2 regions of the Variovorax sp. S12S4 genome follow, and region 2 is predicted to be linked to the other one. Evidence: riboswitches for the same ligand, from Rfam matches in the RefSeq annotation. Region 2 holds a riboswitch; the other holds the start of a gene.
The links. A riboswitch is a leader RNA that binds a small molecule or an ion and turns the genes downstream of it on or off. The one in region 2 is predicted to bind glycine.

Region 1: another riboswitch for glycine. It lies ahead of M0765_RS12150 (D-amino acid dehydrogenase); the one in region 2 lies ahead of gcvT (glycine cleavage system aminomethyltransferase GcvT).

The regions. Positions count from the first base shown of each region.
Region 1 is NZ_JALPKR020000002.1:2,480,638-2,491,036, forward strand. Features, by position in the region: gene M0765_RS12140 (PhaM family polyhydroxyalkanoate granule multifunctional regulatory protein) at 81-767, shown strand; gene M0765_RS12145 (FIST signal transduction protein) at 813-2,093, shown strand; gene M0765_RS12150 (D-amino acid dehydrogenase) at 2,111-3,412, opposite strand; glycine riboswitch at 3,504-3,609, opposite strand; glycine riboswitch at 3,644-3,743, opposite strand; partial or broken gene rfbB (dTDP-glucose 4,6-dehydratase) at 3,837-4,918, shown strand; gene rfbD (dTDP-4-dehydrorhamnose reductase) at 4,915-5,805, shown strand; gene rfbA (glucose-1-phosphate thymidylyltransferase RfbA) at 5,852-6,751, shown strand; gene rfbC (dTDP-4-dehydrorhamnose 3,5-epimerase) at 6,748-7,296, shown strand; gene M0765_RS12175 (hypothetical protein) at 7,413-7,658, shown strand; gene M0765_RS12180 (glycosyltransferase) at 7,663-10,399, shown strand, end outside.
Region 2 is NZ_JALPKR020000002.1:5,599,524-5,609,922, reverse strand. Features, by position in the region: gene M0765_RS27485 (alpha/beta hydrolase) at 1-64, shown strand, start outside; gene M0765_RS27480 (DUF3014 domain-containing protein) at 201-1,106, shown strand; gene M0765_RS27475 (hypothetical protein) at 1,216-1,464, shown strand; gene gcvP (aminomethyl-transferring glycine dehydrogenase) at 1,481-4,387, opposite strand; gene gcvH (glycine cleavage system protein GcvH) at 4,438-4,809, opposite strand; gene gcvT (glycine cleavage system aminomethyltransferase GcvT) at 4,861-6,003, opposite strand; glycine riboswitch at 6,082-6,193, opposite strand; glycine riboswitch at 6,206-6,296, opposite strand; gene M0765_RS27455 (hypothetical protein) at 6,319-6,882, opposite strand; gene M0765_RS27450 (TRAP transporter large permease) at 7,030-8,307, opposite strand; gene M0765_RS27445 (TRAP transporter small permease) at 8,304-8,798, opposite strand; gene M0765_RS27440 (TRAP transporter substrate-binding protein) at 8,886-9,857, opposite strand; partial or broken gene denD (D-erythronate dehydrogenase) at 9,924-10,399, opposite strand, start outside.

The DNA of each region.
Region 1 (10,399 bases), 3.1 Mb from region 2:
ACGCGAGGGCCTCAGGCCCAAATCGCCGGTGCGTTGGAGTAAGCTGGCATCACAAGAAAACCCAACCCGGAGACCCCTGCATGAGCAACGCCAGCCAGCCTTTTGACTTCAGTCAATTCGTCCCCGGATTCGACTTTCTGAAGAATCTCGCAGGCGGTGCCGCCGCCGGATCGGGCGCTGCCACGAGCGCCGTGCCCGGTTTGCCGAGCCTTGCGAGCTGGGTGGCGCCCACGCTCAGCGTGGAAGAGGTCGACAAGCGCATCCAGGAGCTCAAGACAGTGCAATATTGGCTCGAGCAGAACGGCCATGCGCTCAAGGCCACCATCCAGGCGCTCGAGGTGCAGAAGATGACACTTTCGACCTTGCGCGGCATGAACGTGCGGATGGAAGATATCGCGAGCGCGTTCACCAAGCAGGCGGCTCCGGCTGCGCCGGTTGCTGCCCCGCCGGCGGAGCCTGAGCCACAAGTCGAGGCGGAGGAGGAAACGCCGGCACCCGCCAAAAAAGCCCGCAGCAAGCCGGCCTCGGCTGCTTCCGCATCGGGCGGCGACGGTGGCGTGATCGATCCGATGCAATGGTGGGGTTCGCTGACCGAGCAGTTCCAGCAGATTGCGACGTCGGCCCTGCACGACGCGGCTCAGCTCAAGGTGCCCGCACCGGCCGCCGCTCCCGCAGCTTCAAAGCCGGCCGCAAGGAAGGCGACAGCAACCGCCGCCAAAAAGAAGGCGCCGACCGCCGCGCGAAAGCGAACGACCGGACGGCGCTGACGTCATACATACACACATCTTGAAGAGAACGGGTTGGCACGCATCATGAAGTTGTTTCCCTCCGGTCACGCCACCCATCCGCAATGGCGCATGGCGGCCGGCCTTGTGCTGGCCCAGTTGCGCGCCCAGATGGCGCTGCCCGACTACGCGTCGGCGCCGACGCTCGGGCTGCTCTACATCACCGACCACTACGCGTCCGATGCGCAAGACATCCTCGACCACCTGAGCGCCGAGCTTCCGGAGGTGACCGACTGGTCCGGCACCGTCGGCATCGGCGTGTCGGCCAACAATGCCGAATACTTCGACGAGCCCGGCCTGAGCCTGATGCTCTGCGCGCTGCCGAGCGACCAATATCGTGTGTTCTCCGGCGTGGCTCCACTGGGCAACTCGGAAATGAGCGGTTTCGAGGCGCATACGGCGCTGGTGCATGCGGACCCGGCCACCCCCGATCTCACCGAATTGATCGGCGAGATGGCGGGCCGCACCGACACCGGCTATCTGTTCGGCGGCCTCTCGTCAGGCCGTGCGGGCGCCTTGCAGTTTGCGGTCGGCGGCAACGGAAACATCCGCGGCCACGGCGCTGCGGGCGGCGTGTTCTCGGGTGGCTTGTCGGGCGTGGTGTTCGGCGAGGGCGTGCGGCTGGTGTCGCGCGTTACGCAAGGCTGCCAGCCGCTGCGCTCCGGCGCGGGGCGCGAGCGCGAGATCACCGAGGCCGACGGCAACCTGCTGCTCAAGCTCGATGGCGAGCCCGCACTCGACGTGCTGCTGGCCGACCTGCAGGTGTCACTTGAGCGCCCGCAGGAAGCCATCGACGCCGTGCGCGCCACCCTGGTGGGCCTGGCGGATGCGGGCAGCGACGGCATCCGCCGCACCGGCGACCTGGGCGCCGACGTGCTGGTGCGCCACATCATCGGGCTGGACCCGACGCGGCGCGGCATCGCCATTGCCGACGTGGCCGAGGCCGGCATGCGCCTGACCTTTTGTCGGCGCAATGCACAGGCCGCACGCGCCGACCTGATGCGCATCTGCGCGGAAATCCGCGAAGAACTGGAGCCCGAAGAACAGACCCTGGCCACCGCGCGCGCGGTGGCGGCCGGGGAGGCCGAAGCAGCGCCGCACCCGGCGCGCCGCATCGCGGGTGCCGTGTACGTGAGCTGCTCGGGGCGCGGCGGGCCACACTTCGGCGCACCGGGCGCCGAGTTGCAGATCGTGCGGCACGCGCTGGGCGACGTGCCGCTGGTCGGTTTCTTTGCGGCGGGGGAGATTGCCCGGCACCACTTGTATGGGTATACGGGGGTGTTGACGGTGTTTACCGGCAACGACTGACCGCCGCCACGGCCAGATCAGGCCGGCTGGAGCAGGCGCGCTGCTGGCGTAGGCATGCCGGCAAACGCAAAATCGACTTCGGGTGCAAGCCCGCTCACGATCCGCGCCACCGACTTGCCCGAGCCGCACGCATGCGTCCAGCCGAGCGTGCCGTGCCCGGTGTTCAGGTACAGGTTGGGCAGCTTCGTCTTGCCGATCAAAGGCACATTGCTCGGCGTCGCGGGGCGCAGGCCGGTCCAGAACTGCGCCTGCGTGGTGTCGCCGGCGCCGGGGAAGAGCTGTTCAACGCGCCGCACGATCGCTTCGCAGCGCACGCGGTTCAAGTCGCGGTCGTAGCCATTGAGCTCGGCCGTGCCGGCAATGCGCAGGCGGTCGCCGGAGGCCGACGTATAGCGCGAGAACACCAGCTTGAACTCGTCGTCGGTCAGCGAAACCTGGTGCGCCTTCGTCGCGTCTTTGACTGGCAGCGTGACCGAATAGCCTTTGGCCGGATAGATCGGCAGGCGAATGCCCAGCGGCGCGGCATACAGCGGACTCAATGAGCCCATCGCAAGCACGAAGGCGTCGCCGCGAATGCGTTGGAAGCGGCCTTCGCTGTCGGTAGCTTCCACGTGGTCGATGCTGCCGCCCGCTTCGCGCAGCGCAGTCACCGTGTGGCTCATGAGGAACTTCACGCCGGCTGCTGTCGCAAGGCGTGCCATTTCGCGTGCGAAGAGGTTGGCGTCGCCGGATTCGTCTTCTGCCGTGTAAGTGGCGCCGGCCAATTGCGAACGGATGTGGGCCAGGGCGGGCTCGATCTTCACTGCCTCATCCGCGGAGATGACTTGCCGTTCGCAGCCGAGTGCGCGCATCTGCTCGGCGGGCGCAAGAGCGCTGTCGAACTCTTTCTGCGTCGTATAGAAGTGCAGGATGCCTTGCGTGCGCTGGTCGTAGGCGATGCCGGTGTCGCGCCGCAATTGCTGCAGCACTTCGCGGCTGTAGGTGCCCAGGCGCACGATCTGCTCGATGTTGTGCTTCGTGCGGCCGGGGGTGCATTCGCGCAGGAACTGCAAGCCCCAGAGCCATTGGCGCATGTCCGCGCGAATGCGAAAGAGCAGCGGGGCGTCTTCCTTGCCCAACCACTGCAGCACCTTGAGCGGTGCGCTCGGATTGGCCCAGGGTTCGGCATGGCTGACGGAGATCTGCCCGCCGTTGGCAAAACTGGTCTCGGCGGCGGGGGTGGCCTGCCGGTCGATGACGGTTACTTCGTGGCCGAGTTGCTGGAGGTAGTAAGCCGAGGTCACGCCGAGCAAGCCGGCGCCAAGAACGATCACGCGCATTTCAAGTACCTTTGAGGTTGAAGCGCTTGAACCGCGGGCGAGGTTGCTATCGAATAAATAGCAAACAACCGGACGACCACCGTCACAAGTTGCCGCTCCCCCTGTCCTCGGTACCTGAGAGATTCACCCGCTGCGCCCGCAACGGGTTTGCTCCTTCGGTGCATCACGCAAGGTGATGGCTCTCCAGACGGCGTGTCAGTTGGTGCAGTACATGCCACGAAACTCTTTGAAAGAACTTCAACGGTTTCGTTCGGCCGACCTGAGCGTTTATGGGAGTTTGCGCCTTCGGTGGAGTAGTAAAAAGAACTACTCGCTCTCCTGCATTAACGCCATTGTAGGCTGGGACCGCGAAGAGCCGACCATGGATTTTTGACAATTCGACCAATGGGATAATTGTCATTGATTCGAAACTTCGGGGAGACTCATGATCCTGGTAACCGGCGGCGCGGGCTTCATTGGCGCCAACTTCGTACTCGACTGGCTGGCGCAGAGCAACGAGTCCATCGTGAATCTCGACAAGCTGACCTATGCGGGCAACCTCGAGACGCTCGGCTCGCTCAACGGCAACCCGAACCACATCTTCGTGCAGGGCGACATCGGCGACAGCGCTTTGGTCGATCGCCTGTTGGCCGAGCACAAGCCACGCGCTATCGTGAATTTTGCCGCGGAATCGCACGTGGATCGCTCTATCCATGGCCCCGAAGACTTCGTGCAAACCAACGTGCTCGGCACCTTTCGCCTGCTCGAGTCGGTGCGCGGCTACTGGAGCGCACTGCCGGCTGAGCAAAAGTCTGCCTTCCGCTTCCTTCACGTGTCGACCGACGAGGTCTACGGCTCGCTCTCCAAGACCGACCCCGCCTTTACCGAAGAGAACAAGTACGAGCCCAACAGCCCCTACTCAGCCAGCAAGGCCGCCAGCGACCATCTCGTGCGCGCCTGGCACCACACCTACGGCCTGCCGGTGGTCACCACCAACTGCTCCAACAACTACGGGCCGTTCCACTTCCCCGAGAAGCTCATCCCCTGATGATCGTCAACGCCCTGGCTGGCAAGCCCTTGCCGGTGTACGGCGACGGCATGCAGGTGCGCGACTGGCTCTATGTGAAGGACCACTGCAGCGCCATTCGCCGCGTGCTCGAGGCCGGCAAGCTCGGCGAGACGTACAACGTCGGTGGCTGGAACGAGAAGCCCAACATCGAGATCGTGAACACCGTGTGCGCGCTGCTCGACGAACTGCGCCCGCGCGCCGATGGCAAACCGTACAAGGAACAGATCAGCTACGTTACCGACCGCCCCGGCCACGACCGGCGCTACGCGATCGATGCACGCAAGCTGGAGCGTGAGCTGGGCTGGAAGCCCGCCGAAACCTTCGACACCGGCATCCGCAAGACCGTCGAGTGGTACCTCGCGAACGCCGAATGGGTGCGCAACGTGCAAAGCGGCGCGTACCGCGCATGGGTCGAGAAGCAATACGACGCCGCACCCGCGGCCAAGGCCACCGCATGAAGCTGCTGCTGCTGGGCAAGGGCGGACAGGTCGGCTGGGAGTTGCAGCGCAGCCTCGCGCCGCTGGGCGAACTGGTGGCGCTCGATTTCGACAGCACCGACTTCAACGCCGACTTCAGCCGTCCCGACCAGTTGGCCGAGACTGTGCTCAAGGTGCGGCCTGACGTGATCGTCAATGCCGCGGCTCACACGGCCGTGGACAAAGCCGAGAGCGAGCCCGACTTCGCGCGCAAGCTCAACGCCACTTCGCCCGGCGTGGTGGCCGAAGCCGCCGGGCAGATCGGTGCACTCATGGTGCATTACTCCACCGACTACGTGTTCGATGGCAGCGGCAGCAAGCCTTGGCAAGAAGACGATGCCACCGGCCCACTCAGTGTGTATGGCCGCACCAAGCTCGAAGGCGAACAGTTGGTGGCCAAGCACTGCGCCAAGCACCTGATCTTTCGCACCAGCTGGGTGTTTGCCGCGCGCGGCGGCAACTTCGCCAAGACCATGTTGCGGCTTGCCAAGGAGCGCGACAAGCTGACCGTCATCGACGACCAATTTGGCGCCCCGACAGGTGCCGAACTGCTGGCCGATGTCACGGCGCATGCGATTCGTGCCACTTTGCAAGACCCTTCCAAAGCCGGCCTGTATCACGCGGTGGCCGGCGGCGAGACCACCTGGTGCGGCTATGCACGCTTTGTGCTTGAGCAGGCGCGCCAAGCCGGCGTAGAGCTCAAGGCCGGCCCCGAACAGGTCGAAGCCGTACCCACGAGTGCCTTCCCCACGCCCGCTACGCGGCCGGCCAATTCGCGCCTCGATACGCGCAAGCTGCAATCCACCTTTGGCCTGGTGCTGCCGCACTGGCAACAAGGCGTCGCCCGCATGCTGCGCGAGACCCTTTGAACGCGCGTTGCCTAGTAAGCAGAGAAAGCAAGAAAGAAATACAACGATGACCACGAAGACCACGCAACGCAAGGGCATCATCCTGGCCGGCGGCTCGGGCACCCGGCTGCATCCCGCCACGCTCGCGCTCAGCAAACAGCTGTTGCCGGTGTACGACAAGCCGATGATCTATTACCCGCTCAGCACGCTGATGCTCGGCGGCATGCGCGACATCCTGATCATCAGCACGCCGCAGGACACCCCGCGCTTCCAGCAGCTGCTGGGCGACGGCAGCCAATGGGGCATCAACTTGCAGTACGCGGTGCAGCCCAGTCCCGACGGGCTCGCGCAGGCCTTCATCATCGGCGACAAGTTCGTCGGCAATTCGCCGAGCGCGCTGGTGCTGGGCGACAACATCTTCTATGGCCACGACTTTGCGCACCTGCTGGCCGATGCCGATGCGAAATCGGCGGGCGCCACGGTGTTCGCCTATCACGTGCACGACCCAGAGCGCTACGGCGTTGTGGCCTTTGATGCACAAGGCAAGGCCAGCAGCATCGAAGAAAAACCGGCCAAGCCCAAGAGCAGCTACGCCGTGACGGGCCTTTATTTCTACGACAACCAGGTCGTCGACATCGCCAAGGCCGTGAAGCCCAGCGCGCGCGGCGAGCTGGAAATTACCGCGGTCAACCAGGCCTACCTGGACCTCGATCAACTCAACGTGCAGATCATGCAGCGCGGCTATGCGTGGCTGGATACCGGCACGCACGAGAGCTTGCTCGAAGCAGGGCAGTTCATCGCAACGCTCGAGCATCGGCAGGGGCTGAAAATCGCGTGCCCTGAAGAGATCGCCTGGCGCAATGGGTTCATCGACCGGGAGCAGTTGGCAAAGCTCGCAGCGCCATTGCAGAAAAATGGCTACGGCAAATATCTGAATCATCTGCTGGCCGAGGAGGTGCGCTCATGAAGGCGACGCCAACCGCGATCCCCGAGGTGCTGATCATCGAACCCAAGGTGTTTGGCGATGCGCGAGGCTTCTTCTATGAAAGCTTCAACAGCAAGGCATTCGACGAGGCGGTCGGGCGGCATATAGAGTTCGTGCAGGACAACCATTCGCGCTCTGCCAAAGGCGTGCTGCGGGGGCTGCATTACCAGATCCAGCAGCCGCAAGGAAAGCTGGTGCGTGTGGTGCGAGGCGCCGTGTTTGACGTGGCCGTGGATATTCGCAAGTCATCGCCGACCTTCGGTAAATGGGTGGGCGAGGAGCTCAGCGAGGACAACCACAAGCAGCTATGGATCCCGGCAGGATTCGCGCACGGTTTTCTGGTGCTGAGCGAAACGGCCGAGTTTTTGTACAAGACTACGGACTACTACGCGCCGGCGCACGAGCGATGCATTGTCTGGAATGACACCGTCTTGAATATCCAATGGCCAGACCTTGAGATCGCGCCGAAGCTATCGATAAAAGACGAGGCAGGTTCTGTCTTCGCCAGCGCAGAAGTATTCAATTGACAGCTGACCAACATTCGACGCGGATCGAGCTACAGATTCCTGAATACTTTGGGTTGGCCGATAGCCGAAGCCAGTCCGCCTGCTGCGACCGTTAATTCTTGTGCTCGGACGCAGGCGTGGCCATTGTTTCTGTCGGCCAACCCGTCAGAGATGCTCTGGCAGGTCCGCTTGTAGGCGGTGAGAACATCTTGGTTCCGAACATGCTCGCTGTGGTCAGCGAGAAGCGCAGGAAAGCCGTTGCTGGCTTGATGCGCGCGAGCGTTTTGCAAGCAAATCAGAGAAAGTCTCGCTTCTTTGAGCCCGGTCCGACACAGACGCTTTCTGCGAGCGACGCTTTGGCTGAGCGGCGCATCAATAAATAACCATATGGCACGCAGCACACTCGCAACACTCTATTCCACTCATCAAGGCAAGCTCTCGGACAAATGGTCGAGCTATATCTCTATCTATGAGCGACTGTTTTCGGAGCTGAAAATTAAGCCCTTGCGAATTCTGGAGATCGGTATTCAGAACGGCGGGTCTCTGGAAATCTGGGCCGAGTATTTTCCGCACGCCACGTATATCGTTGGATGCGACATCAACGAGGCATGCCGAGAGCTGACTTACGATGACCACCGCATACATGTCGTTGTGGGTGACGCAAACACTGATCAGGTCGAGGACGCTGTCGTTTCTTATTCACAAAAATTCGATCTCGTCATCGATGACGGCTCGCACCGGTCCAGTGACATCATCCGTTCCTTCGAGCGCTACTTTTCGCGCCTTGAGGACGGAGGCTTGTTCGTCGTCGAGGATCTGCATTGCTCTTATTGGGCCGAATTTGAGGGCGGCTTGTTCAGTCCGACGTCCTCAGTGGCATTTTTCAAGCGGCTTGCAGATGTCGTCAACCATGAGCACTGGGGCGTTCCCGACGCGCGGACCGCGCTACTCGAATCGTTCGCCAAAACCTACGGCGTTGCATTCGACGAAAAGGTGCTTGCCCATATCCACGCGGTCGAGTTTTTGAACTCGGTTTGTGTGATTCGCAAGAAGATGCCGGCCGATAACCGACTTGGTACGCGTGTGATTTCGGGGCAGGGAGTGATCGTGGATGCGGGCCCCCTCGCATTGCGCGGCTCTGGTCCGCCGCAGTTCGACCAATCAGGAAATGCCTGGTCGAAGCTTAAGCCCCTGCCGGAAGATGAACTTGCGGGCTTGCGTGTTTCGGCGCGAGACCTCGAAGCAGCTCTGGCGGTACGCACCGCTGAGTTGCGCGACGCCCGCAAGGCGGCTCTCTACGCAGATATTCGATCCAATGTTGTGCAGAGTCACGTCCATCAACTGCGGGGAAGGTTGAGCGAGGGCGCAAGGGAGGCGCAGCAGCTCTTTGAGGCGCTTCAAACCCTTCGCACGCATACGAGCACGCTTGAGAGCGTGTTGAACCTCCGTCAGTCGCAAGTTGACGAAATATTTAAATCCACGAGTTGGCGCGTCACCAAGCCTCTTCGCTGGGTTGGTCTTCAAAAGAGGCGGGTCGCTCGTGCAGCCAAGCTGCTGCCGGCGCTCTCTCAACGTGCCGGTGGGTTCTCGAATTTGGCCCGCCGGGGTGTTCAGGTGCTGAGCCAGTCTGGTCTGCGCGGCCTGCGCAACTCCATTCGCGCCGTTGAAGAGGAAGAACTCGGGTTGAAGAGCTCGCCAGCACCCGACACGTTCACTTCGGGAACTGATCCATTCGAGGATATTGCTCGCCAGATCTACGCCAGTCAGCAAGCGGAGCTTGCCCCTCGCGAGATCCTTGAATCCATCAGCAGATTCGAACAAAAGCCGATGATCTCCGTGATCATGCCGGTCTATAAAACTCCAGTGCAATGGTTGGCTCGCGCCATCGAGTCGCTGCAAGAGCAGTTCTATGACAACTGGGAGCTGTGTGCCGTGGACGATTGTTCGCCGACGGCCGATCAACGAAAAGTCCTTGAGCAATATGCAAGGAACGATCCTCGCGTGCGCTATCGCGTGCTCGAGAGGAACAGCGGCATCGCTGCGGCGTCCAATGCCGGACTCGAGATGGCACAGGGCAAATTCATCGCATTGCTGGATCACGACGATGAACTGCCGGGAGACGCGCTCTTCTGGGTCGTGGATGCCATCAACAAGAACCCGCGTGTCGACTTCATCTACACCGACGAATGCAAGATAGACGATACATCGGAGCGCCGACTTTCCGATTTCATATTCAAACCGGATTGGTCGCCGGAGATCTTGTTCAACTCCATGTTGACCGGGCATTTGACGGTCTACAAGAAGGACGCAGTCGATGCGCTGGGAGGCTTCCGAAGCCAATTTAACTTCTCGCAGGATTACGATCTTGCCTTGCGCATGGCCGAAGTAGCTCGAGAGATCGTGCACGTTGAGCGGGTGCTCTATCTCTGGCGCTCGATTCCGGGCTCTGCGGCAAGCGGCGGAAAGGATTTTGCACGCGAGTCCAACATTGCAGCGCTGGACGATGCGCTTGTCCGGCGTGGCATCCAAGGAAAGGCGAAACCTCTTCCCCACGTCAATTATGTCGAGGTCGCGGTGCCGAAGACCGTCAAGGTGTCTATCGTCATTCCTTCGGATTCATTCAAGAACCTCAAACTTGCGTTGAATGCGATCTTGGGGAAAACCGACTATCCAAACTACGAAGTGGTGGTCGTCTGCAATGGGCCGCTGGCCGAACAGCTCGAAGACGAATTCCGCAGTTCGCCACATATTGTCTTTCTGCCCTACAACAAGAAGTACAACTTCTCCGACAAGTGCAATGAAGGCGCGCGCGCCGCCACTGGAGAGATCGTGGTTTTTTACAACGACGATGTATTTCCCGCCCAATCCGACTGGATCGAAAAGCTCATCGAGTACCTTTCGATATCGGGTGTCGGAGGTGTTTCGCCTAAGTTGCTCCACGAGGACGAGACCATTCAATATGCGGGCATGATCTCGGGGACGCCAGGTCTTTGCGGTACTGCATACAACAATCTCCCTAGAGAAGCGACCGACTCATTCCTGTCCATGCACAAGTACGTGCGCAATGTGTCCATCCTGTCGGGCGCGTGCTGCGCGCTCAAGACTGAAGTGTTTTGGCGCATCG
Region 2 (10,399 bases):
AGGCACGCTGGCGTGGCTTCAGGCGCTCAGCACCTCAGCGGGTACGCCCCAGTCGCGGCCATAGAAGCCTTTTTTCGCTTGGCCGGCGCGTCACAGTGCGTTACGGGATGACGAGGGATGACACCGGGGAGGGCCGCAGAACTGGTGCACCATAGCCGTTCGCCTCCCACTGCAATCCTCGCAAAAGGAATATTGCCGACATGTCCGACAGCGACACCTCCGAATTCAGGCCGCGCCGCGAGAGCTCGGCCGGCACCATCATCATCATCGGCCTGCTGGCGATAGCGGCCGCTCTCCTGGGCTGGCGCTGGTACCAGCAGCAACAGCCGCAGCCAGTCGAGCCGGCGCCTACCGCGGCCACCGCGCCGAACGACGGGCCCGCGCCCGCACCGCCGCCAGCCCCATTGCTTGAATCGCTGGAGCCCAAGAACCCCATCGATGCGATCGCGCTGCCCGCCTCGGGCCTGCCTACGGTCGCCGATTCCGACACGCGCGTGATGTCGGCGCTGGTCGATCTGCTGGGCAGCCAGAACGTGGCGGAATTCGTGCAGTTCGACGGCGTGGTGCGCCGCTTTGTGGCCACCATCGACAACCTGTCGCGCGAGCAGGCGCCAGCGAGTGCATGGCCGGTGCAGCCCACCAAGCAGCGCTTTGCCACCGAAGGCAAGGGCGAGGCGCAGACCATCGCGGCCAACAATGCCGCGCGCTACAACCCCATCGTGCTGCTTGCGGGGTCGGTCGACCCGGCCAAGGCCGCCAAGACGTATGCGCGGCTCTATCCGCTCTTTCAGAAAGCGTATGAAGAGCTTGGCTATCCAGGCCGCTATTTCAACGACCGGCTCATTGCCGTGATCGACCATCTGCTGCAGGCGCCCGAACCCGCCGGCCCGGTGCAGGTCCGGCTCGTCGAGGTCAAGGGCAACGTGTCGTCGCAGCGGCCCTGGGTGCGCTATGAATACGCCGATCCGCAGCTCGAGTCGCTCTCGTCCGGCCAGAAGATCATGGTGCGGGTGGGGCTGGAAAACGAGCGCAAGCTCAAGGCCAGCCTGCGCGGCTTCCGCGAGCAGATTGCCACGGGCGACATGGCCAAGAAGAAGCAGCGCTGACCCATCGCGCTGTAGGCGCGTGCCGATCGCGCGCCGTGTAGGCGCGGGCCGATTGCGCGCGCTGCGGATGCCGTGGATGATTTGTCCTCACGATTTCGAGGACAACCGTATGAACCTGATGAGCGTCGACCTCTACCAGAGTGCTACCGATCCCGAGAAGTTTCTGGCGCTGCCCGCCGGCACCGACCCCGCCGACCTCATGGGGCCGATGACCTTCGACCGGGACTACGCGCACATCAAGCGCTACCAGGAAGCCTTCGAATTCGATCCGTCCGTTCCTTACGCGGGCGTGAACGCCGCGAAGATCGCCGCGGACATCCTCACCGTGAAGTGGGCGATGTACCGCCGCGAAGGGTAGAAAAGAAGGCCCCTGGTCAGGCCTCTTCGGTTTCCTGGTATTCGCCCACGGGCACGCAGCTGCAGAACAGGTTGCGGTCACCGTACACGTTGTCGACCCGGCCGATGGGCGGCCAGTACTTGGCCTGCTTGAGTTCGGCCAGCGGAAACGCGCCGAGCTCACGCGAGTAGGGGTGCGACCATTCGGTGCCGAGCAGGCTCGCAGCGGTGTGGGGCGCGTGCTTCAGCGGGTTGTCGTCCTTGGGCCAGACGCCTTCTTCCACGCGGCGGATCTCGCCGCGAATGGCGATCATCGCGTCGACGAAGCGGTCCAACTCGGCCAGCGGCTCGCTCTCGGTCGGCTCGACCATCAGCGTGCCCGGCACTGGAAAGCTCAAGGTCGGCGCATGAAAGCCGTAGTCGATCAGGCGCTTGGCCACGTCTTCGGCGGTGACGCCGCTGGTGTCCTTGAGCGGGCGCAGGTCCAGGATGCATTCGTGCGCCACGTGGCCGTTGGGGCTTGCGTACAGCGTGGGGTAGTGGTCCTTCAGGCGCGCGCTGATGTAGTTGGCGCTCAGAATGGCGGTTTCGGTTGCGGCCTGCAGGCCCTTGGCGCCCATCATGCGGCAGTACATCCAGCTGATCGGCAGCACGGCCGCATTGCCCAGCGGCGCCGCGGAAACCGCACAGACGCCGTTCGATGCAATGCCGGCCGTCGCGTGGCCGGGCAGGTACGGCACCAGGTCTTCGACCACGCACACGGGGCCCACGCCCGGCCCGCCGCCGCCATGCGGAATGCAGAAGGTCTTGTGCAGGTTCAGGTGGCTCACGTCGCCGCCGAATTCGCCCGGCGCGGCCACGCCGACCAGCGCATTCATGTTGGCGCCATCGACATACACGCGGCCGCCGTGCTCGTGCACCAGCTCGCAGAGCTCCTTCACGCGGGTTTCGAACACGCCGTGCGTGCTGGGGTAGGTGATCATCACCGCGGCCAGCTTGTCGCTGTGCTTTTCGCAGGCGCGCTTCAGGTCGTCCATGTCGACGTTGCCCTGGGCGTCGCACGCCGTCACCACCACCTGCAGGCCGACCATCTGGGCGCTTGCGGGGTTGGTGCCGTGCGCCGACGAGGGAATCAGGCAGATGTTGCGATGGCCCTGGCCCTTGGCCTCATGGAAGGACTTGATCGCCAGCAGGCCTGCGTATTCGCCCTGCGAGCCGGCATTGGGCTGCAGGCTGATGCCCGCGTAGCCGGTGGCTTCGCAAAGCCACGCGCGCAGCTGCGCATCGAGCTGCGCATAGCCTTGCTGCTGCTCGGCGGGTGCGAAGGGGTGGATGTTCGCGAACTCGGGCCAGGTGATGGGGATCATCTCGCTGGTCGCGTTGAGCTTCATCGTGCAACTGCCCAGCGGAATCATGCTGCGGTCGAGCGCCAGGTCCTTGTCCGAGAGGCTGCGGATGTAGCGCAGCATCGCCGTCTCGCTCTTGTGCGTGTTGAACACCGGGTGCGTCAGAAAGGCGCTGGTGCGGCGCAGGTCTTCGGGCAGGCGCGGCGCGGTGTTGGCCAGGTCGTCGAAACGCGGCATCGGCATGCCCACGGGCACGAACAGGGCCCAGAGCGTTTCGATGTCGGCGCGCGTCGTGGTTTCGTCGAGCGAAATGCCCAGGTGCTGCTGCAGCCGCTGGCGCAAATTGACGCCGGCCGCGGTCGCGCGTTCGATGATCTTCGGCGTGTCTTCGCCCGTGCGGATGGTGAGCGAATCGAAGGCGGTGCCGTTGACCGGCTCCCGGCCCATTTGCGCCAGGCCCTGCGCAAGGATGGCGGTGAGCGCTGCCACGCGCTGCGCGATGCGGGTAAGTCCGTCGGGCCCGTGGTACACGGCGTACATGCTGGCCACAACGGCCGGCAGCACCTGCGCGGTGCAGATGTTCGAAGTGGCCTTCTCACGGCGAATGTGCTGCTCGCGCGTTTGCAGCGCGAGGCGGTAGGCGGGTTGGCCGTGCGTGTCGACGCTCACGCCGACGAGACGGCCCGGCAGCGAGCGCTTGAACTCGTCGCGGCAGGCCAGGTAGGCGGCGTGCGGGCCGCCGTTGCACAGCGGCATGCCGAAGCGCTGCGTGGTGCCGCAGACGATGTCCGCGTCCCATTCGCCCGGCGGCGCGAGCAGGGTGAGCGCGAGCAGGTCGGCGGCCACGCAGAAGGCGGCGTCGCACTGGTGCGCATGGCCCGCGAGCGGGCGCAGGTCATGCACGTGGCCGGTGGTGGCAGGGTACTGCGCGAGCACGCCGAAGAATTCGCAGCTCGCCATCAAGTGCGGCAGCGTCTCCGACACGGTGCTCACTTTCACCTCGATGCCCAGCGGCGCGGCGCGCGTCTTGATGACCTCGATGGTCTGCGGGTGGCAGTCGCCCGACACCAGGAACACGTTGCTCTTGCTCTTCACGCTGCGCTTGGCGAGCGTCATCGCCTCGGCGGCGGCTGTGGCTTCGTCGAGCATCGAGGCGTTGGCGATGGCCATGCCCGTCAGGTCGCACACCATGGTCTGGAAGTTGAGCAGGGCTTCCATGCGGCCCTGCGAAATCTCGGCCTGGTAGGGCGTGTAGGCGGTGTACCAGGCGGGGTTCTCGAGCACGTTGCGCAAGATCACACCCGGTGTGTGCGTGCCGTAGTAGCCCTGGCCGATGAAGCTCTTGAACACCTTGTTCTTCGCCGCAATGGCCTTCAGTTCGGCCAGCGCGTCCGCCTCGGCCACCGGCGCGGGCAGCCGCATCGGCTTGGCGCGTCGAATGGCCGCGGGCACGATGCCGTCGATGAGCTCCGCCCGCGTTTCCGAGCCGATCACCGGCAGCATGCGCGCCTCGTCTTCCGCATCGATGCCGATGTGGCGGGCGAGAAATTCTTCGGCGTTCTCTAGTTGTTGCAGGGAAGGCTGGGCGGGAATCGGCATGGCGGTAAAGGCTCGGGGAATGAGGAAGGGCGGCTGAAGAACCCGGCGGATCAGGATTCGGCGGCGAACTTGTCGTAGCTGGCGGCGTCGAGCAGCGCGTCGAGTTGCGACGGTTCGCTGAGCTTGACCTTGAAGAACCAGCCGGCGGCCAGCGGGTCGGTGTTGGCGAGCGAGGGATCGGCGCGGAGCGCTTCGTTCACTTCGGTGATCTCGCCCGACACGGGCATGAACACATCGGCCGCGGCCTTGACCGATTCGACGACACCGGCCACTTCACCTTGCGCAAAGGTCTTGCCCACTTCGGGCAGATCGACAAAGACCACGTCGCCCAGCGCATCCTGTGCGTGAACGGTAATGCCGACTGTAGCAGCGTCGCCTTCGGCCGAGACCCATTCGTGGTCCTTGGTGTACTTGATGCTCATGGTGAAAAACTCCTCGTGGAAAAAAATGATCTGATTCAGGCAGCGCAGAGCCTAGCCGCGGTAGTAGCGCGTCGGCACGAAAGGCAGGGTCGAGACTTCCATCGGCACCGGCTTGCCGCGCACGATCGCCTGCACGCGCGTGCCAGGCTCTGAAAACGCGGTGGCCACGTAGCCCATGGCAACCGGGCGATCGGCCGTCGGGCCGAGCAGGCCGCTGGTCACAATGCCGATGTCCCGGCCTTCGAAAGATTGCAGGAGCGTGCCGTCGCGTACCGGAACGCGTTCCAGCGCCACAAGGCCGACGCGCTTGCGCTTCAGGGTGTCGTGGTCGGTGCGGCCCGCGGCGCCGGCCGTAGCGGCGGCCAGTTGCGCCAGCACCTTGGCCGCACCCGGAAAGCCGCCTTCGCGCGCGCCGCCCGTGCGGCGCACCTTCTGGATCGCCCAGTTGAGCGAGGCCTCGACTGGCGTGGTGGTGGTGTCGATGTCGTTGCCGTACAGGCAGAGCCCGGCTTCGAGCCGTAGCGAATTGCGCGCGCCCAGGCCGACGGGCTTGACCTCGGGCTGCGCCAGCAGCAGGCGGGCGAGGGCGTCGGCATCCTTGCCGGCGACCGAAATCTCGAAGCCGTCTTCGCCCGTGTAGCCGCTGCGCGTGGCAAAGGCCGGAATGCCGCCGATCTTCACCGCGCCGCCGGTCATGAACACAAAGCGCTCGATGCCGGGCGACAAGTGGGCCAGCACCGTGGCGGCCTGTGGGCCTTGCAGCGCGAGCAGTGCATGGTCGGGCATGGGCTGCACGTCGCAGCGCGCGCCGATTTTCTGCTGGATATGCGCGAGGTCGGCCACCTTGCAGGCGCCGTTCACGATCACGAAGATCGAGCCGTGCCCTTCGTTGAAGAACATCAGGTCGTCGAGGATGCCGCCTTCGTCGTTCAGCAGCAGCCCGTAGCGCTGCTTGCCCGGTGCAAGGTCGATCACGTCGACCGGCATCAGGGTTTCGAATGCGGCGGCGGCGTCGGGCCCCACCAGGCGCAACTGGCCCATGTGGGAAATGTCGAACAGGCCGGCCGCGTCGCGCGTGTGCTTGTGCTCGGCCATCAGGCCGGCGGGGTATTGCACCGGCATGGAGTAGCCGGCAAAAGGCACCATGCGGGCGCCCAGTTCCACATGCAGGTCGTGCAGGGGCGTCTTGAGCAATGGGGCGTCGGATGATGAAGCGGAAGCGGCCACGGGGCACTCCAAAGGGGCAGTCGAATTCCATGGCGCGAGCCATGGGCCACCCCTGCTGTCCGCTTTACCTGAGAGATTCGCCCCACGATCGGGGTTTGCTCCTTCGGTGGGCCGCCGCATCGCCAAGATGCAAGGGCCTCTCTCCAGCAAGGAAACGCCGGCATGCGCCAGCGCCTTGTCAGTCCTTTTGCCTGAGCGTTCGGGAAACCCCTGCGCCTTCGGCGGCCTCGCGTGGCGAGGCTCTCTCCTGACCCTTCGAAGTGTAGTGGATCGCGGAAGGCCTCAGTGCACGGTTTCCGAAGCGGGCGGCAGCAACCTTTCGATACGCTCGCGCAGCGATTCGGCCCGCTCGGCGCCCGCGGCTTTCTCGACTTCATTGAGCATCAGCGCGGCAATCGTCAGCATGGCGTCGCGGTCGCGGGCTTCGCGTAGCGCATCGCGCATCTGCAGCGCAAACTTGGGATCGCGCCGCACGAACATGCGCTCGCAGATGTCGAACAGGAACATGCGCGTGGTGGCCAGGGAACGTTTGCCGTCGAAGTTGTCGGTCGAGGTCTCTACACGGATGGGCTCCGCCGCAGGAGCCGGAATCGGCGTGTGTGCCGGGCCCGCCGAAACGGGTGGGGCGGCTTTGGGCTCGGCGACCTGCGCGTCGTGCAGGTACCCGCGGTTCATGAGCGCCCGCAGCGTCTGTTCGGCTTCGTCGCGGCTCGCGAACAGCGGGCTGAAGTCGGTCAGCGAACGCCGGCCGTCGGCCATCAGCAGCAATGCGCGCTCGCGCTGGCTGAGCGTGCGTTGCCCGCCTTGCAGTTCGTCGCGTGCCTTGTCGGTCTTGGTGGGAAACATGGCGCCACAGCTTTCGGAATCGAAGGCTGCAGCATCGTTGGGGCTGGTGACATCTTTGTGAAACGTTTGCCTTACAGGGGCATTTGCCGCATAAAAAAGGCAGCCCGCGAAGGCTGCCCGTTTTCTCTCTGGTTTTTGCGTCGCCTGCTACTTGGCGTACACCAGGTCGCGCAGCGCGAGCGATATCCAAGGCACGTAGGTAATCACCATCAGGCAGGCCAGGATCACCAGCACGAAGGGAATGAGGTACTTCACGATGCGGTCGAGCGAGATGCGGGCCACCGTGCACGCCGCGAACAGGTTCACGCCGAAGGGCGGCGTGATCATGCCGAGCGCGAGGTTCACCACCATGATGAGCCCGAAATGAACCGGGTCGACACCGAAGTGCACCGCCACCGGTGCCAGGATGGGCGCGAGCACGATGATGGCCGCGCTGGTCTCGATGAACATGCCGATGATGAACAGCGCCGCGTTCACGCCCAAAAGGAACATGGCCGGCGACTTCAGCACTTCCTGCAGCCAATGGCCGATGGCGTCCGGCACGCCCGCGCGCGTGATCAGGAAGGCGAACAGGCCCGCATTGGCGATGATGAACATGATCACCGCCGACGACAGCACCGACTTCCGCAGGATGAGGTACAGGTCCTTGAGCTTGATCTCCCGGTAGATCACCATGCCGACCACCAGCGCATAGAACACCGCCACCGCCGAAGCCTCGGTGGGCGTGAAGATGCCGCCGTAGATGCCGCCCAGGATGATTACCGGCATCAGCAGTGCCCAGCCGGCCTGCCAGGTCGCCTTGCCGAAGGACATGCGGCCGTCGCCGTCGTTCTTGCCCCAGCCCTTCCACTTGCAATACACCCAGACGAACAGCATCAGCGCCAGGCTGATGAGAATGCCGGGGCCGAAGCCCGCAATGAACAGCTCGCCGATGGACACTTCGGCGCTCACGCCGTACAGAATCATCGGAATGGAAGGCGGAATGATCACGCCCAGCTCGGCGCTGGTGGCCTGAAGCGCCGCCGCGTACGCGGTGGGGTAGCCGTGCTTGATGAGCGCCGGAATCAGGATGGCGCCGATGGCAAAGGTGGTGGCCACCGAAGAGCCCGACACCGCCGCAAAGATCATGCAGGTGAGCACGCAGGTCATCGGCAGGCCGCCCTGCACACCGCCCACAATGCTCTTGGCAAATTCGACCAGCCGGCGCGAGATGCCGCCGGTTTCCATCAGGTTGCCGGCCAGGATGAAGAACGGAATGGCCGCCAGCGGAAACTTGTTGATCGAATTGAACATCTCCTTCACGGAGATGAGCATGTTCACGTTGGCCACCTGGATACCCAGGATCGATGCGAGCCCGATGGACACCGCCACTGAAACCGACAGTGCAAAACACAGCACCATCGTTGCAACCATCACGGGGGTCATTGCGCGGTCTCCAGTTCGAGCCGCTTGGGATCGAGAAAATTACCAACGATGCCGAACAGGCAAAAAACGGAACCGACCGGCAGCGCCAGGTACGACCACATCATCGACACGCTTTCGAGCCCGGCCATCGATTGCACGCGCCCGCGCATGGCGTAATCCCAGCCCCACCACAGAATGACCAGCATCAGCGCCAGTGCCGCGATGCTGACCGCGGCGTCTAGCACGCGCTTGACGCGCGGCGGGCTCCAGCGGTAGAGCACGTCCACGCTCACCATCGCGCCTTGCCGGAATGCCATCGGAATGCCGAGGAACACCATCCAGATCAGGCTCATGCGGATCAGGATCTCGCTCCATTCGGCGGGTTGCTCGAGCACGAAGCGCGTGACGATCTGGAACACGCCCAACCCGGAGGCGATGACCAGCATCACGCAGGCGGCAATCATCGAGAAGCCGGTGGTCCAGCGCTCGATGCCGAGAAATTTTTCTTTCATCTGCAGTCGTGATGTTGAAAACAAAAAAGCCCGCCAGACGGAACTGAGCGGGCGCCCGATGCTATCTAAAAGATAGCATCATGAAAATCACTTGAAGTCGCGGATCTTGTCGAGGTTGGCCTTGCCGAAGTCCTTTTCGAACTGGGCATTCACCGGCGCCAGCGCGGCGACGAACTTGGTCTTGTCGACGTTGTCGATCACGGTCATGCCCTTGGCGCGCAGGTCGGCCACGCCCTTGGCATCGTCTTCGTCCACGCGCGCGCGGTTGGCCTTGGTGCCTTCCTTGGCGGCCTCGAGGAAGGCCTGCTTGTCGGCCGCGCTCAGCTTGTCGAACGCTGCCTTGTTCATCACGAAGATGCAAGGCGAGTAGACGTGCCCGGTAAGCGACAGGTGCTTTTGCACCTGGTCGAACTTGGCCGCGATGATGACCGACAGCGGGTTTTCCTGGCCGTCGACCGTACCCTGCTGCAAGGCGGTGAACACTTCGGGGAAAGCCATGGGCGTGGTGACGATGCCGAAGGTCTTGTAGGCCGCAATGTGCACCGGGTTTTCCATGGTGCGCATCTTCAGGCCCTTGAGGTCTTCCGGCGCCTTCACGTCGCGCTTGCTGTTGGTCATGTGGCGGAAGCCGTTCTCGGCCCAGGCCAGCGCCTTGAAGCCCTTGGCGTCGAACTTGGTCAGCAGGTCCTGGCCGATCGGGCCGTCGAGCACGGCGCGCGCGTGGGCCTTGTCGCGGAACAGGAACGGCACGTCAAGGATCTTGGTCTCCGGCACGAAATTGGGCACCGGCCCGGTGGAGGAGAGCGCCAGTTCCTGGGTGCCCAGCTGCACGGCCTCGATCGACTCGCGCTCGCCGCCCAATGAGCCGTTGTAGAAGGTCTGGACCTTGTAGCGGCCCCCGGTGCGCTTTTCGACTTCCTTGGCAAAGACGTCGATCGCCACGCCCTGGTGCGAGTTCTGCGCGGTCGAAATGCTGATCTTCATGGTGGTCTGCGCGAAGGCGGCGCACGCCATGCCCATGCCCAGAACCAGGCCGGCGGCCAGTCGGGTCAATTTCATTGTGTTGTCTCCAGAGAAAAGAAGTCGCGAAGAGAGAAAGAAGGGAACTCCGCGGGCAGCCGCCGACTATGCCGTAACGGGGAGCTTCACGGCGTCGGGATTTTCACGGACGTAATCACGAATAACTACTTCGAAATCGGCGTCTGCCGAAAGCCCCAGGCGTTTGGCGCGGGCGGTTTCGATGCGTCCGGGCCAGGTTTTCACGATGCGCTGGATGGCCGGATCGGGTGTTCGGTCGAGCAGGGCGGTGGCGGCCTTGCCGGCCACGCGTTCGAGCGCGGCCGCCATTTCGCCCACCGTGGTGGAAAGCGAGGGCAGGTTCAGCGCGGTGCGCGGGCCCCAGTCGGCATCGCTTGCCTCCGCGGCGCGGATGATGCCTTCGACGGTGCGGGCCGGCGATGCGATGGCCACGGGTGTTTCGTCAGGCACCGGGCAGGCGGCGCGAATGCCCGCGAGCGGCTCGCGGATCATGCCGCTAAAAAGCCCGATGCTGCGCCGTTGGGCTTGCCGGGACGCACGCTCACGGTCATCAGGCGCACGCT